Nitrobacter winogradskyi Nb-255: one gene and its partner. The protein of the gene in region 2 interacts with the protein of the main gene of each other region in a pairwise test. Links are inferred from orthologs where the notes say so. Each region holds a gene or a part of one and is shown on either strand. Other genes may lie near its edges. The genes, in order: ccmE and NWI_RS01675.

Region 1 (7,997 bases), 940 kb from region 2 along the record:
GCCGACGGCAAGTTCCGTGTCGCCGTGGCCGGAGACGCCTCGGAAATTTTCGATGAAACGAGGGCTTTCGACTATTACCTCGGCGGCACCTTCGCCGCGCTCACGATCGGATTGCTTCTCACCACGATCTTTCAGGTGCGATTCGGTCTTGCGCCGCTGAAACGGATCTCGGACGCGATCGCCGACATCCGGTCGGGCCGCGCGGAGCGACTGGAAGGTGAATTCCCCGTGGAGATCGCGCCCCTTGCCTGGGAGACCAACGCGCTGATCGATGCCAACCGGGAGATCGTCGAGCGTGCCCGCACCCACGTCGGCAACCTCGCGCACGCGGTCAAGACGCCGCTTTCGGTTATCATCAACGAGGCCAGCGCGCATGAGGGCGATTCCTTCGCCGCCAAAATGCTCGAACAGGCCGGGATGATGCGCAACCAGGTCGCCCATCATCTGGAGCGCGCCCGCCTGGCTGCGCGGCTCACCGTCATTGGAACGGTGACGGATGTCGCGCCCGTCGTCGAGGCGCTGCGCAGGACCATGGAGAAAATTCATCGCGATCGCGATATCACGATTGAGGTCGACGTCAGTCCGGGGACGAAATTTCGCGGCGAACGCCAGGATCTTGAGGAGATGGTCGGCAATCTTGTAGACAATGCCTGCAAGTGGGCGCATTCGCGGGTGTTCATCACCACGTCCGTCCGTCCGCCTTCCGGAGTTGAGCCTGCGATGCTGCACATTACCGTCGACGATAACGGTCAGGGATTGTCGGATGCCGAGCGGATGCAGGCCTCGCAGCGCGGCCGCCGCATCGACGAGACCAAGCCGGGATCCGGACTGGGGTTGTCGATCGTCACCGATCTTGCAGCCCTCTATGGCGGTCGCCTGACGCTGGATACCGCGCCGATCGGCGGATTGCGCGCCGAACTGTTGCTGCCGTCAGCTTGAGCCCCGGTTTGCTGGTCGTCCCATGTCGAAGTCCCGCCCGCATCACCCGTTCCCGTGCAATCGAATGCGGAATCCGTCCGGCGAAAAGCGCCGGGGGAGCGTGAATATGCTGCTGATTGCCGTGGCGGCGACGCTCGCTCTCGGCGGTTGCGACACGACGGGTTCCGGCGGCCCTGACGCTCCCGGCCTGACGGCCTTCGCCGGCTTCTGGGAAGGGGCCACCGGTCCCGCGACAGCCGCGGCGCTGGGTGGATTGATTGGACCGAAACTCGGTTCCGCCCTGGATGACAACGACCGTCGGCTGGCCTATCAGGCGCAGATCGATGCGCTTGAGCGTGGCGCGCCGGGCGCGCCGATTACCTGGCGCAATCCGGATAGCGGCCGTCACGGCAATATCGTCGCCGGACCGGAATATGAGGTGGAGGGTGCGACATGCCGCGGCTATTCCCACACCGTCACGATTGCCGGTCAACTCCAGACCGTGCGCAGAACCGCTTGCCGGAACGCTGACGGACGCTGGACCGCGACCGGCTGATTGTAAGGCCGCAAAATTTGAATCAAATCAAAGCCTCACTGACCAGCATTCAAGCATGGAATGAGTCCTCCCCGCTCCCTGATGAAATGCGAAGCGGGATCGCGTTTCTGATTTGACGTATTTTCTTGGCGCGAGCCGTTATCCCGTTGTCTCGAAACTCCTCCGGCCCGGCGCAACGCATCCTTAAGACCGCGTCTGATATGAGGCGCTACGGGCTTTCCGGTGTCCGCGCGATCGTTCGCGTGAAGATGTGCGTGCATGGACCAGACCTCGATCGAACGGCTGAAGGACTACCTTGCGCAGCTTCCGCCGAAATCGCAGGCGTTGTTGATGCGGGAGTTCGAGCGCGCGGTGGAGCGCGGCGAAGACGCTGCGGTCGCGAACCTCGTTCTCGGGGAGCTGCGCCGGATTGACCCCCAATCGGGTGACAGCGAGCAGCGGAGTGAAGACCCGGTCCGGCATCTGTTCCGTCCCCTCGATCCGTTTCTCGTGGAAGACAATGTCGTGCCGCGCTCCGGCCAGATCCGGCGCAACTCGCTCGTGCCGGTCTGGCGTTGGCTGGCGCGCGAGGGCGCGCCGGATGACGCGCGCGCGTTCGAGGCCGTGCTGGCGGCTGAGGCCGGATCGGCATCCGGGATCGAGACGGCGGCACGGGTTTTCCAGCCGGTGGCGGCAGCCGCCATCCTGCGAATCCTTACGGATAGTTCCGGCATCAACCGCCAGCGGACGCTTGGCCGCATCAGCGCTCCCGGCGTCATTGAAGATCTGCCCGCGATCGCGGCGGTTCTGCACGCGCGCGAAGCCCTCGACACCCTGAATATTCGGCTGCCTGGTTTTCTGCCTGTCTTCGGCGAGCCGCAGATCGCCTCCCTGATGACGGCGCTCAATGTTCCTTCCCTGCAAACGCCGGCGGCCTTGCCGTTTGCGTTGTCGCTGGTGATGCAGCGCCTGTCGGCACCGTGGCAGATCATCCGCCTCGCGGTTCAGGTCGCGGGGTCGGACGATGAGATACGCGTGGCGGCGACGCCTTATGGCGTGGCCGTCAAGATGGCGCTCGACGATCTGTCGCAGACGTCGGCCGTTCTGCGGGCCGATATCCGGCGCGGCCGGTTCGAGAATGTCTCCCGGCACTTGAAGACCTTGCACGACGGTGTTCGCGGGCTAAGGACCGAGCTTGATATCCGAACCGATTCCGGCTGGGGGCGTCAGCTCGCGGCGATCAGGGTCGATATTTCCGAGGTTCTGCAATCGGAGATCGAAGGCGTCGCCGGCCGTGTGCGGCGTATTTTGCGTCAGCGGCCCGACAAGGACATTCCAGCCGGCGCAAAACTCGACTCGATCGAGGTCGAGGAAACCGCCGCGTTGATCGATTTTGTCGCGGTATGCCGGACCTACGCCAGCGAACTGGCCATCAACGAAGTCACGACGCGCACCTATTCGGACTTGCAGCATTACGTCGAGAGGACCTCCGAAACCCTTGTCGAAGCGCTTCGCAACGGCGATGAGCGCGTGCGGGCGTTCCGGCAGCAGCAGGTCAAGGCGGTGATCCGTTTTTGCGAGGTTCTGTTCGGCCGGGATTACTCGTCGCTGATGAGCCGGGCGGCGGACCACGCGCTCACGGCCGAACGCAAATCGTCGCGGGCAGGGTGAGCGGGCGTCCGTGTTTCCGATAAACGCTATTAAATCATGCGGTTGTGGATGTTTACCGTCAATTGTGCCGCAATTGTCAATTGCGTCCGTATTCCAGTCGTGATGTAACCCGGCCGTCGAACGGCCGCTCCCGGCGCCGCTACCAGATGGAACCCTGATGAGATGACGGTGTGGTTTGTGTTCGCGCTGATGACCGCCGGTGCGGCTTTCGCGGTGCTGTGGCCGCTCGGTCGGTCAGGCAGTCGGCGAACCTCGGGCGGCAGCGAGACCACGGTTTACCGCGACCAACTGGCCGAGGTCGGGCGCGATGCCGCCGCCGGCCTGATCGGCGAGGCGGAGGCGGCTGCGGCGCGGGTCGAGATCGGGCGCCGGCTTCTGGAAGCGGCTGACGCGGAACGTCATCAGCCGCAGGATTCGAAACTCTGGCTGCGCCGTGCGGTGGCGGTGGTCGCGCTGGCGGGAATCCCGTTGCTGGCGTTCGCGACCTACCTCCCTCTGGGATCGCCGCAAATGCCCGATTTCCCCCTCGCGGCGCGCATTCAAACCGCCGATGCGTCGCAATCCCTCGACAGCCTCGTGGCGCGTGTCGAATCGCACCTGGAGAAGAATCCCGGCGACGGCCGGGGCTGGACCGTACTGGCGCCGATACTCGCGAAGCTCGGCCGCTTCGACGACGCGGCGCGCGCCTATCGCAACGTGATCACGTATGAGGGCGAGACCGCGCCGCGCCGCGCCGATCTCGGGGCGGCGATCGCGGGGGCGGCCAACGGCATCGTCACCGCCGAGGCGAAGAAGGAGTTCGAGCGGGCGCTCGCCCTGAACCCGCAGGAGGCGAAGGCGCGCTTTTTCCTTGGAATGGCCGCGCAGCAGGACGGCCGCAGCGCCGACGCCATGAAGATCTGGAAAGCCCTGCTGGCCGATGCGCCTGCGGATGCGGAATGGCGCGTGACCGTGCAGGAGGCGCTGGCGCAGCTCGGGGACGGCGCGCCTCGCCCGACGGAAGAAGCGGTGGCCGCGGCGAGCGACATGAACGAAGCGGATCGCTCCGCGATGATCCACACGATGGTCGACCGGCTGGCGGCGCGCCTGAAGCAGGACGGCAACGATGTCGAGGGATGGCTGCGCCTCGCCCGCGCCTATATGGTGCTCAATCAGCCGGAGAAGTCGCGCGCCGTGCGCGATGACGCGCGCCGCGCGCTCGGGCGGAATGAAGCAGGGTTGCGCCAGCTCAACGAAGGGTTCAAGGCGCTCGGGATAGACGGATGATCGAGGTATTTGCTTTGCGCGCAGGTGGTGAAACATGACTCGCAAGCAGCGGCGCTTGACGATGATCGGCGGAGCGCTCGTGGTGCTCGGCATCGCGGCCGCGCTGGTGCTTAATGCCCTGCGCGATTCCATCGTGTTTTTCTCGACGCCGATGATGGTGTCGGAGAAGCATATTCAGCCGGGGCAACGCTTTCGGCTAGGCGGGCTGGTGCAGACCGGTTCGCTGGTCCGCGGTGACAATCTCGCCGTTTCATTCAGGGTGTCTGACGGGAGCGCCACCCTCCCGGTGAGTTACAAGGGCATTCTGCCTGATCTGTTCCGCGAGGGGCAGGGGGTGGTCGCCGAGGGCGCGCTTGATAATTCGGGTGTGTTCCAGGCCGACACCGTGCTGGCCAAGCACGACGAGACCTACATGCCGAAAGAGGTCGCGGATGCCTTGAAGAAGCAGGGGCATTGGAAGGACGATTATGGCGCGCAGCCCGGAGCCGCTGAAGCTTCTAGCAAGCAGGAGGTGTCGCAATGATCGCCGAGGCCGGGCATTTCGCGCTGGTGCTGGCGCTCGGGCTCGCGCTGATCCAGTCCGTGGTTCCGATCATCGGCGCAAGACTGCACGACGGCGCGTTGATGAACGTGGCGCGCTCGACCGCGCTGGCGCAATTGCTGTTTGTCGCCGCTTCGTTTTTCGCGCTTGCGACGCTGTACGTGGTTTCCGATTTCTCGGTCCTCAACGTCTTCCAGAATTCCCACTCGCTGAAGCCGATGATCTACAAGATCACCGGCGTCTGGGGCAATCACGAAGGCTCCATGCTGTTGTGGGTGACGATCCTCGCTTTGTTCGGCGGGCTGGTCGCGGCGTTCGGCAATAATCTTCCGCTGACGCTGCGCGCCCATGTGCTGGCGGTGCAGGGCTGGGTCGCGACCGCGTTCTACCTGTTCATCCTGCTGACATCGAATCCGTTCACGCGGATCGCCAGCCCGCCGATGGAGGGGCGCGATCTCAATCCTGTGCTGCAGGATATCGGGCTCGCGGTACACCCGCCGATGCTTTATCTCGGCTATGTCGGCTTCTCCATCGCGTTCTCCTTCGCGGTCGCCGCCCTGATCGAAGGCCGCATCGACGCAGCCTGGGCGCGCTGGGTGCGGCCATGGACGCTGGTGGCGTGGATTTTCCTCACCCTCGGAATCGCGATGGGATCGTACTGGGCCTATTACGAACTCGGCTGGGGTGGCTGGTGGTTCTGGGATCCGGTCGAGAACGCCTCGCTGATGCCGTGGCTGGCGGGAACGGCGCTGCTGCATTCCTCGGTGGTGATGGAAAAGCGCAACGCGCTGAAAGTATGGACCATCCTGCTCGCGATCCTGACGTTCTCGCTGTCGCTGCTCGGCACCTTTTTGGTGCGTTCGGGCGTGCTGACGTCAGTCCATGCCTTTGCTACCGACCCGACGCGCGGCGTCTTCATCCTGCTGATCCTCTGCACCTTCATCGGCGGCAGCCTCACCTTGTTTATCTGGCGTGCGTCCACTCTGAAGCAGGGCGGCTTGTTCGCGCCGGTCTCGCGCGAAGGCGCGCTCGTGCTCAACAACCTGTTCCTGACCACGGCCTGCGCCACCGTGTTCGTCGGCACGTTGTATCCGCTGGCGCTCGAGGTCATCACCGGCAACAGGATTTCGGTCGGAGCGCCGTTCTTCAACCTGACGTTCGCGCCCTTGTTCGTCCCGCTGCTGATCGCGGTGCCGTTCGGCCCGCTGCTGGCGTGGAAGCGCGGTGATCTGCTCGGTGCCTCTCAACGGCTGATCGCCGCCGGGGTCGGCAGCGTGATCGCCGTGGCCGTGCTGTGGGCATGGACGCGTGGCGGCAGCACCTTCGCGCCGCTGGCGATCGGACTGGCGGTGTTCGTGATTATCGGCGCTCTCTGTGATCTCGCCGAGCGCGTCAACCTGTTTCGTGCGTCGCTGCCGGTTTCCCTGCGCCGCGCGAAAGGATTGCCTCGTTCGGCGTGGGGCACGGTTTTCGCCCATGCCGGCCTCGGGGTAGCCTTGATCGGCATCGTCTGCGAAACCACCTGGAATACCGAATACATCGCCTCGATGAAGATCAACGACGTGGCGCGGGTCGGTGGCTACAGTCTGACGTTCGAGGGTACGACGCAGCATCAGCGATCCAACTATCGCGAAGATATCGCGCGCTTCACCGTCAGTCGGGACGGGCAGCCGATCGCGGTCATGATGCCCTCCAAGCGTAACTTCACGACGCGCGCGGCTTCGACCACGGAAGCGGCGCTGCTGACGCGTGGCGCGAGCCAGCTCTACATCTCGCTCGGTGAAGCCACCGCCGATGGGTCGATCGCGGTGCGCATCTATCACAAGCCTATGGTGTTGCTGATCTGGTTCGGTCCGGTCCTGATGGCCTTCGGCGGCGTGCTGTCGCTGTCAGACCGGCGCTTGCGGGTCGGTGCGCCGAAACCGGCGAAGGCCGGCTGGCGCACGCTCCAGCCGGCGGAGTAAGGCTGCCATGCGTGAACTCGTACAAACCCTGTCGTCGTTGTGCGGACGGTGCATGGCGTGGAACAGGTTCCTGCCTGTTCTCGGCGCGATCCTTTGTTTTGGGCTCTTGGCGGTGTCTTCCGCTCATGCGGTGCAGCCGGACGAGGTCATGACCGACCCCGCTCAGGAAGCGCGCGCGCGCGACCTGTCGCGCGGGTTGCGCTGCATGGTGTGCCAGAACCAGTCGATCGACGATTCCTCGGCGCCGCTGGCGCGGGATCTCCGTCTGCTGGTGCGGGAGCGGATCGCCGCCGGCGACAGCAATCAGCAGGTGCTAGATTTTCTGGTGGCCCGTTATGGCGACTACGTTCTGCTGAAGCCGCCTTTTGAGACGAGTACGCTGCCGCTCTGGCTTCTGACTCCGCTGCTTCTGGCCGGCGGCGGACTGGCGCTGTGGGGATACAGCCGGCGGCGGTCAAAAGCGGTGAAGGCCGCTCAGGAGGCTCCACCGCGTTTGAGCGAGGAAGAAGAAGCCCGGCTCGCGAAACTGGTGGCGATCGAACGCGCCGCCGGCGAGGAGTCGAAGGCTTGAGCCGATAACCGGTTTTCGATCCGCGACCTCGTGATGTGTGCGCCAAACCGCCGCACGAGGCGTTTGCTGTTGTTACGAAACATTAATTTCTTGGTCAGCGCGCGGTAAGGTGCGAATACCCATCTTCAGGGACATGAAGTGCCGGTTTTCGGCACTATATCAAACCTGTCTTTTGGAGATCCGCATGACCGACCTGCCGTCTTCCCAGTTAAAGCCCATTCGTTCTGGGGTCACCGCGCGCAGGTTCGCGTTGATGGCGTCTGTCGTCGCGGGTGTTGGCGTAGCCGCTTACGGGCTAAGCCCTTCCGCAGACAAGGCCGAGTTCTTCATAAGTCCCGCTTATGCGCAGGTCAACACCGACGTGAGCAAGGTCGCGCAGCCGATCGGCTTTGCCGACATCGTCGAGCGGGTGAAGCCGTCGGTAATTTCGGTCAAGATCCGTATGAAGGACAGGGCGGTGGCCAGCGGGGACGATTCGCCGTTCCAGCCGGGCTCGCCCATGGAGCGGTTTTTCCGCCGCTTTGGCGGACC
Region 2 (7,772 bases):
ATCTGGCCTGAAAGTTCGCGCGTCGGGCTGAGCACCAGAACCCGGCAGCTCTTGGGTTGCGGCTTGATTCGATTCTGAAGCAGCCGATGCAGGATCGGCAACGCGAAGGCCGCGGTCTTGCCGGTGCCGGTCTGGGCAATTCCGACAAGGTCGCGTCCGGTGAGGGCAATAGGGATGGTTTGAGCCTGGATGGGCGTGGGCGTCAGATAATTCTCTTCCGCGAGCGCACGTGAAATCGGATCGGCGAGGCCGAAATCCTGAAAGGAGGACAAAAGGTTGCTTCTTTCCATTATGGGACCAGGCGCTCGGCCATATCGGCCGGAGCGTGCCAGGGCGTCGGTGACACCCGCGTGTTTGGGGCGTCGATTGACTTTGGCTGAAGGGGCAAGCCAGAGACCGTTAACGGCCCAGAACACGCGGCTCGCAGTGACCTGACATTTTCAAGGTCGTGTTACCATATGAAGCAGGAACGCGGCGGATTCAAGGTGAATCGTCGCGGCTCGCACGCCCAAGGTTCTCCCGCGGAGCTTTAGCCTACTCTGCGTTCCAGCCGCACGCCCTGAGCCGCGCGTGCAAATGCGCGGGCGCGGGCGCGGTGACCACCACGGGAGGCTTGTTCCTCGACAGCGGAATCGCGATCTGGCGTGCATGCAGATGCAGGCCCGGCTCGTCGAGGCGCGGGACGTATTGTTCGTTCCGCGAACGGCGTAAACTGGCCTGGGTTCCGTAGATGTTGTCGCCGACGATCGGCCAGCCCATCGCCGCGCAATGGACGCGCAGTTGATGAGTGCGGCCGGTAAGCGGTTCCAGCGACAACCAGGTCAACTGAACTCCTGCTCCGGAAACGGTGGAGGTGTCAGGAGAGGATCGCCCCAGCACTTTCCATTTCGTGGTCGACGGCAGCCCGTTCGGATCCGGCTTCTGCCACCAGCCGCGTTCTTCGTTCAGCCGCCCCAGTGGAATATCGATGGCGCCCTCATCCTCGCTCGGGCCGCCTTCGACCACGGCCCAGTAGGTCTTTGAAATCTTGCCGTGCTTGAACAGCAGGCCGAGCGAAGCCGTCGCCTTGCGGTGCCGCCCGAGCACCAGACAGCCCGAGGTGTCGCGGTCCAGCCGATGGGCCAGCACCGGCGGCCGCGGCAGGCCGAACCGCAGCGCGTCGAACGACGCTTCGAGATTGGCGCCGCCCTTGGGGCCGCGATGGACGGCGATGCCCGCGGGCTTGTCGATCACCAGCATCAGCCCGTCGCGGTGGAGGACGCGGGCCTGGATCTCCTCCGGCGTCGGCTGGGCCGTATCGACGGTTCGCTTTATTTCCGGTTGCGGCATGATCGTCGAAACGGCTAACACACCTCCACGATGAGTGACAGTTCCGAGGATCAACCGAAACAGAGCTGGTGGCGCAGGCTGTCCGGCGGCCTCAAGCGGACTTCCGCTTCGCTCGGGACGGCGGTGGCCGATCTCGTCACCAAGCGCAAGCTCGACCGCGCCATGCTCGATGATATCGAGGACGTCCTGCTGCGCGCCGACCTCGGAACCGCGGTCGCCGAACGCATCGCGGAGGCGGTCGGCGAGGGACGCTATGACAAGGCGATCTCCGCCGACGAGGTGAAGGCCGTCGTCGCGACCGAAGTGGAAAAAGTCCTCGCTCCGGTGGCGCGGCCGCTGATCATCGACGAAACGGTCAAGCCGTTCGTTATTCTGGTGGTCGGCGTCAACGGCTCCGGCAAGACTACGACCATCGGCAAGCTGGCGGCGAAGTTGTCCGCCGAGGGGCGCAAGGTGATGATGGCGGCCGGCGACACGTTTCGCGCCGCGGCGATCGACCAGTTGAAGGTCTGGGGCGAGCGAACCGGATCGCCGGTGATCGCGGGCGCGCAAGGATCGGATTCCGCGAGCCTGGCGTTCAACGCGCTGACCGAGGCGCGAAACCAGAACAGCGACGTGCTGCTGATCGACACCGCGGGCCGCCTGCAGAACAAGGCGGAGCTGATGAACGAACTGGAAAAGATGGTTCGCGTCATCCGCAGGGTCGATTCGTCGGCTCCGCATGTCGTGTTGCTCGTGCTCGACGCCACGGTCGGACAGAACGCGCTGTCGCAGGTCGAGGCGTTTCATCGCACCGCCGGCGTCACCGGGCTGGTGATGACCAAGCTGGACGGCACGGCGCGCGGCGGCATTCTGGTGGCGCTCGCGGAGAAGCATAAGCTGCCCGTGCACTTCATCGGCGTCGGCGAAGGAGTGGACGACCTCGCGCCGTTTACGGCAGGCGATTTCGCGCGGGCGGTCGCGGGGATCGAGCATTAGTTTTTATCGTGCCCGAACCCCACGGGCGGGCATGCCGGGACTACCGAAACCGCGCGAAACACCGGCTTCATCCGCTGTTGCGGATAAAGCCGGTCATAACAGGCAGGATGATGAACAAGTCGCAACCGCACCCGCTATTCAAGCTCGCGACCGAACTCGGTCCGCTGCTGGTGTTCTTCGCCGCCAATGCGAAGTTCGGGCTGTTCGTGGCAACGGCCGCGTTCATGGTGGCGATCGTGGCGGCGATGATCGCGTCCTATGCGGTGACGCGACATATCCCGCTGATGGCGCTGGTGACGGCGGTCATCGTCATCGTGTTCGGTACGCTGACGCTGGTTCTGCATGATGAGACCTTCATCAAGGTGAAGCCCACCATCATCTATGCCCTGTTCGCGGCGGTGCTCGGCGGCGGATTGCTGTTCGGCCGCTCCTTCATCGCGATCATGTTCGATCAGGTGTTCAACCTGACGCCGCGCGGCTGGCGGCTGTTGACGCTGCGCTGGGCGCTGTTCTTTGCGGCGATGGCCGTCCTGAACGAATTCGTCTGGCGGACCCAGAGCACGGACTTCTGGGTCAATTTCAAGGTTTTCGGAGCGGTCCCGCTCACCATGATCTTCGCCATGATGCAGATGCCGCTGACCCGGCGCCATCATCTGGAGCCGGCCACTCTGGAAGCCAGCGATGCCCGGGAAGGGGATGTCAGCAAGAACTGATGACTTGCCTATAAGCTGGCCGGCCGGAAAGACGAACGGGGCTGGATCAGGAGCCCGCTTTCAGGGCCTTTTCGATTTCCGGCTTCAGCACCGCTTCGATGTTCTCAGGGGTGATTTCCCCGACCAGCTTGTAGGCGATGGTGCCGTCCCGCGCGACCACGAAGGTCTCGGGCACGCCGTAGACGCCCCATTCGATGGAGGCCCGGCCATTGCTGTCGACGCCGACGACATCGAACGGGTTGCCGTAGCGGCCGAGGAAGCGGCGGGCGTTGTCGGAGGCGTCCTTGTAGTTGATGCCGACGAATTGCACGCGCCGGTCCTTGGCGAACTCGGTCAGCAGCGGCGCCTCGCTATGGCAGGGGACGCACCAGGACGCCCAGACGTTGACCAGGCTGACCTTGCCCACGAAGGTCGCGGGGTCGATCCCCGGCACCGGCTTGCCGTCCGCCATGAGGCCGGACAGTGGCGGCAGCGGGATCTGGGGCGCGGCGCGGCCGATCAGCGCCGAGGGGATTCGCGAAATGTCGCGGTCGCCGAGCCGGAACCAGAACAGGAGCGCCAGCGCGGCAAAGAGCACGAGCGGCAGCGCCATCAGCCAGCGCCGTTTCGGCGCGGCGGCGGGCGGCTCAGGGTCGGTCATTGAACCTCCGCTGCGCTGCGTCCCGATCGCCTGACCGCGCCCGCGGCTTCAAGGCCGCGCAGGCGCGCCTTCTGACGGCGGTAATCCATGATCACCCAGACAATGAGCGCGACAACCACGGCTGCGACCGACACGTAGGATGTCACGATGAATGAGGCATAGGGACCGAGCGCCATGATTGTCACGCCACCGATTTGCTGGCTTGCAGCATCTGCAAGGTGCGCACGCGCCGGCGCAGGATTTCATTCCGCATCGCCGCGATATGCAGCGTCAGGAACAGCAGGGTGAAGCCGATCGCCATCACCACGAGGGGAATCAGGAAGGCGCGGTCGAGCGTCGAGCCGCCCATGCGCACCACCGAGGCCGGCTGATGCAGCGTATTCCACCAGTCGACCGAGAACTTGATGATGGGAATGTTGACCGAGCCGACCAGCGTCAGCACCGCGGCGGCGCGCGCGGCGCGCGACGGATCCTCGACCGCGCGCCATAGCGCCATCAGGCCAAGATACATCAGGAACAGGATCAAAACCGAGGTCAGCCGCGCATCCCATTCCCAATAGGTGCCCCACATCGGTCGGCCCCACAGCGATCCCGTCAGCAGCGCGAGAAATGTGAAGGCCGCGCCGATCGGCGCTGCGGTCTTGGCCGCGACGTCGGCCAGCGGATGCCGCCACACCAGCGTGCCCAGCGCCGCGACGCTCATCACGCCCCACACGAACATCGACAGCCACGCATTCGGAACGTGGATGAACATGATCTTCACGGTCGCGCCCTGCTGATAGTCATCGGGCGCGATGGCGGACTGGTAGAGGCCGACCGCGAGCACGAGCGCGGTGACCGCCACGAGCCACGGCAGAATCCGGCCGGCAAGCGTGAGAAACCGGGAGGGGTTGGCGAGGTCAATCAACGACATGGGCACCACTGATAGTCGCCGGAGCTACCGCAGGCAATGCGGATTTGCGTCCGGTTTCCTCCTTGAGCAAAAATTGATTGGCTGCATCAAGCGCCTCAATCCAGCCCGTGCCGCAGGCTTGAGGCGGCGGCGAACGGACCGATGACCAGGCTCGCCAGCGACAGCGCGCACAGAATCGAGAACGGAGTGCCGAACGGCGATGGTCCGGACATCGCGGCATTGGAAGCGGCGACGCCGAAAATCAGAACCGGGATCGACAGCGGAAGCACCAGCACCGAGAGCAGCAGCCCGCCGCGGCGCAGGACGACGGCGAGGGCGGCGCCGACCATTCCCGTGAAGGTGAGCGCCGGCGTTCCCGCAAGGAGCGTCAGCGCCACGGCACCGGTCGCGACGGCGTCCAGGTTGAGCAGCAACCCCAGCACGGGCGTCGCGGCGACCAGCGGCAACCCTACGGCCAGCCAGTGCGCCAGCGCCTTCGCGGCGCAGACGAGTTCGAGCGGCGTGCGGCCCATGACGATCAGGTCAAGCGAACCATCATCGTGATCGGCGGTGAACAGGCGATCGAGCGTCAGCAGGCTCGCCAGCAGCGCGCCGAGCCAGAGAATCGCGGGCCCGAGTTTTTTCAGGAGCGCGAGATCGGGGCCGACCGCGAACGGCATCAGCACCACGACGGTCAGGAAAAACAGCACCCCGATCAGCGCGCCGCCGCCGACGCGCAGCGCGACGCGCACATCCCGGCGGATCACGGCGGCGAGGGCGGTCATGAAGAGGACCCTTTTCTTCTTTCCCACGAGGGAAGGAGGGGCAAGGCTCGTCGCATGTGGATTGGAGCCAACCTCATGCCGCGCCTCCGATCCGCAGTTCCCGCGCGGCGATGCCGAGCGGCGTATGGGTCGCGGCCAGAATGATGCCGCCGCCCGCGAGATGGCCGGTCATGATCGCGGCGAAGGCGGCCTGACCGGTGACGTCGAGGGCCGAGGTCGGTTCGTCCAGCAGCCAGACCGGGCGCTTGACGGCCAGGAGCCGTGCGATGGACAGCCGTCGCCGCTGTCCGGCCGAGAGATAGGCCGCCGGCAGATGCGCGACATGGTCGAGCCCGACCGCCGCGAGCGCATCCGATTCGCCCGATTTCCCGCCGCCGAGGAAATCCCGCCAGAACGACAGGTTTTCGCTGACCGTGAGCGCAGGCTTGAGGGCGTCGCGATGGCCGAGGTAATGCGCCTGTTCCGGCAGCGTCAACTCGGGATCGCCGCCTTCAAGGCTGATCGACCCGTCCGCTATCGCCAAAAGACCCGCGAGCAGCCGGAGCAGGGACGTTTTCCCCGCGCCGTTAGGGCCGGTGATCGCCACGGCGTGGCCCGACTCCGCCGCCACATCGAGGCCGGAGAACACCTCCCGTCCTCCTCTGACGCATCGCAATCCGTTCCCTGAAAGTCTCATGGCGGTCCTGTTCGCGGAACTGTCGCGTTTCTGTGTATGGCTGAAAGGCGGGGTACAAGCATTTGAGGGGCGGTGGCGGACGATCTGGAAAGACTCTATAAAACTGGAACTGATGCAGCACAAAACGCGCCGCAGCGAAACCCCGGGGGTTGGTGCGTCAGCGGTGTTTCAATACCCTATTGGTTTGCTGGCCGGTACCTCAGACGTTAATTCGGGATTTCTCACATGGCTTCGCTCGACAGCTTCAAGTGCCTGAAAACCTTCAAGGTCGGAGACAAGACTTACGCTTACTACAGTCTGCCGGCCGCGGAGAAGAATGGCCTCAAGGGCATCTCCCGGCTGCCCTATTCCATGAAGGTGCTGCTGGAAAACCTGCTGCGCAACGAGGACGGACGCTCGGTGAAGAAGGAAGACATCGCCGCGTTCGCCAAATGGCTGAGAAAGCGCAGGCTCGAGCACGAGATTGCCTTCCGTCCGGCTCGCGTTCTGATGCAGGATTTCACCGGCGTGCCCGCGGTGGTCGATCTCGCGGCGATGCGCAACGCGATGCAGAATCTCGGCGGCAAGCCTGAGAAGATCAATCCGCTGGTGCCGGTCGATCTTGTCATCGACCACAGCGTGATCGTGAACTTCTTCGGCGACAACAAGGCGTTCGCCCGCAACGTGGTCGAGGAGTACAGGCAGAACCGGGAGCGCTACGAGTTCCTGAAATGGGGACAGAAGGCGTTCTCGAATTTCGCGGTGGTGCCGCCCGGCACCGGCATCTGCCATCAGGTCAATCTTGAATATCTGGCGCAGACGGTGTGGACGCGAAAGGAAAGGCTGACGATCGGCAAGAAGACCGCCAGCACCGAGGTCGCCTATCCGGATACGGTGCTCGGCACCGATTCCCACACCACCATGGTCAATGGCCTTGCCGTCTTGGGGTGGGGCGTCGGCGGCATCGAGGCGGAAGCCGCCATGCTTGGCCAGCCGCTATCGATGCTGCTGCCCGACGTGGTCGGCTTCAAGCTGAAGGGGGCGCTGAAGGAAGGGGTGACCGCCACCGATCTCGTGCTCACCGTTACCCAGATGCTGCGCAAGCAGGGCGTCGTCGGCAAGTTCGTCGAGTTCTACGGACCTGGCCTCGATCATCTGTCGGTCGCGGACAAGGCGACCATCGCCAACATGGCGCCGGAATACGGCGCGACCTGCGGCTTCTTTCCGATCGATGCGGCGACCATCGATTATCTCAAGACGTCCGGCCGGCCGCCGGCCCGCGTCGCGCTGGTGATGAAATACGCCAAGGCGCAAGGCCTGTTTCGCAGCTCCGCTTCGGCCGATCCGGTCTTCACAGAAAAGCTGGCGCTCGATCTTGGAACGGTGGTGTCGTCGCTCGCGGGACCGAAGCGGCCGGAGGGGCGGCAGCCGCTGTCGGCGGTCGCGGATGGATTCGCCGGCGCGCTCGCCGACGAATACAGAAAGACCGACGCCGGGGCGCGATTCCCGGTCGAAGGCCGCAACTTCGATCTCGGACATGGCGACGTGGTGATCGCGGCGATCACCTCATGCACCAACACATCCAATCCGAGCGTGCTGATGGCCGCCGGGCTGCTGGCGCGCAAGGCTGCGGCGAAAGGGCTGGCCGCGAAGCCCTGGGTGAAAACGTCGCTGGCGCCGGGCAGCCAGGTGGTCGCCGAATATCTCGCGGCGTCCGGGCTTCAACAGGATCTCGACAAGGTGGGTTTCAATCTTGTCGGCTTCGGCTGCACCACGTGCA

Evidence for each region.
Region 1: the proteins of NWI_RS01675 (region 2) and ccmE interact in binary tests that used the Escherichia coli proteins (3 or more experiments, as listed by UniProt). The link is inferred for Nitrobacter winogradskyi Nb-255 from one-to-one orthologs.

The regions. Positions count from the first base shown.
Region 1 is NC_007406.1:1,293,769-1,301,765, forward strand. What follows is about bases 3,203-6,168. They hold ccmE (cytochrome c maturation protein CcmE), read left to right. Parts: upstream 3,203-4,424; coding sequence 4,425-4,913; downstream 4,914-6,168. Other genes in these bases: ccmI (c-type cytochrome biogenesis protein CcmI), read left to right, coding at 3,287-4,390; NWI_RS06170 (heme lyase CcmF/NrfE family subunit), read left to right, coding at 4,910-6,168. In the rest of the region: NWI_RS06145 (sensor histidine kinase), read left to right, coding at 1-939; NWI_RS06150 (RT0821/Lpp0805 family surface protein), read left to right, coding at 1,046-1,474; NWI_RS06155 (hypothetical protein), read left to right, coding at 1,733-3,124; more of NWI_RS06170, read left to right, coding at 6,169-6,895; NWI_RS06175 (cytochrome c-type biogenesis protein), read left to right, coding at 6,948-7,466; NWI_RS06180 (Do family serine endopeptidase), read left to right, coding at 7,651-7,997. UniProt on the Escherichia coli protein: Heme chaperone required for the biogenesis of c-type cytochromes. Transiently binds heme delivered by CcmC and transfers the heme to apo-cytochromes in a process facilitated by CcmF and CcmH.
Region 2 is NC_007406.1:352,565-360,336, forward strand. The notes cover bases 2,708-5,448. They hold NWI_RS01675 (heme ABC transporter permease), read right to left. Parts: upstream 4,574-5,448; coding sequence 3,842-4,573; downstream 2,708-3,841. Other genes in these bases: NWI_RS01660 (septation protein A), read left to right, coding at 2,708-3,020; NWI_RS01665 (DsbE family thiol:disulfide interchange protein), read right to left, coding at 3,067-3,660; ccmD (heme exporter protein CcmD), read right to left, coding at 3,657-3,836; ccmB (heme exporter protein CcmB), read right to left, coding at 4,669-5,337; ccmA (heme ABC exporter ATP-binding protein CcmA), read right to left, coding at 5,411-5,448. Also shown: NWI_RS01645 (DEAD/DEAH box helicase), read right to left, coding at 1-290; NWI_RS01650 (RluA family pseudouridine synthase), read right to left, coding at 535-1,329; signal recognition particle-docking protein FtsY, read left to right, coding at 1,360-2,307; more of NWI_RS01660, read left to right, coding at 2,418-2,707; more of ccmA, read right to left, coding at 5,449-6,013; aconitate hydratase AcnA, read left to right, coding at 6,239-7,772. UniProt on the Escherichia coli protein: Required for the export of heme to the periplasm for the biogenesis of c-type cytochromes.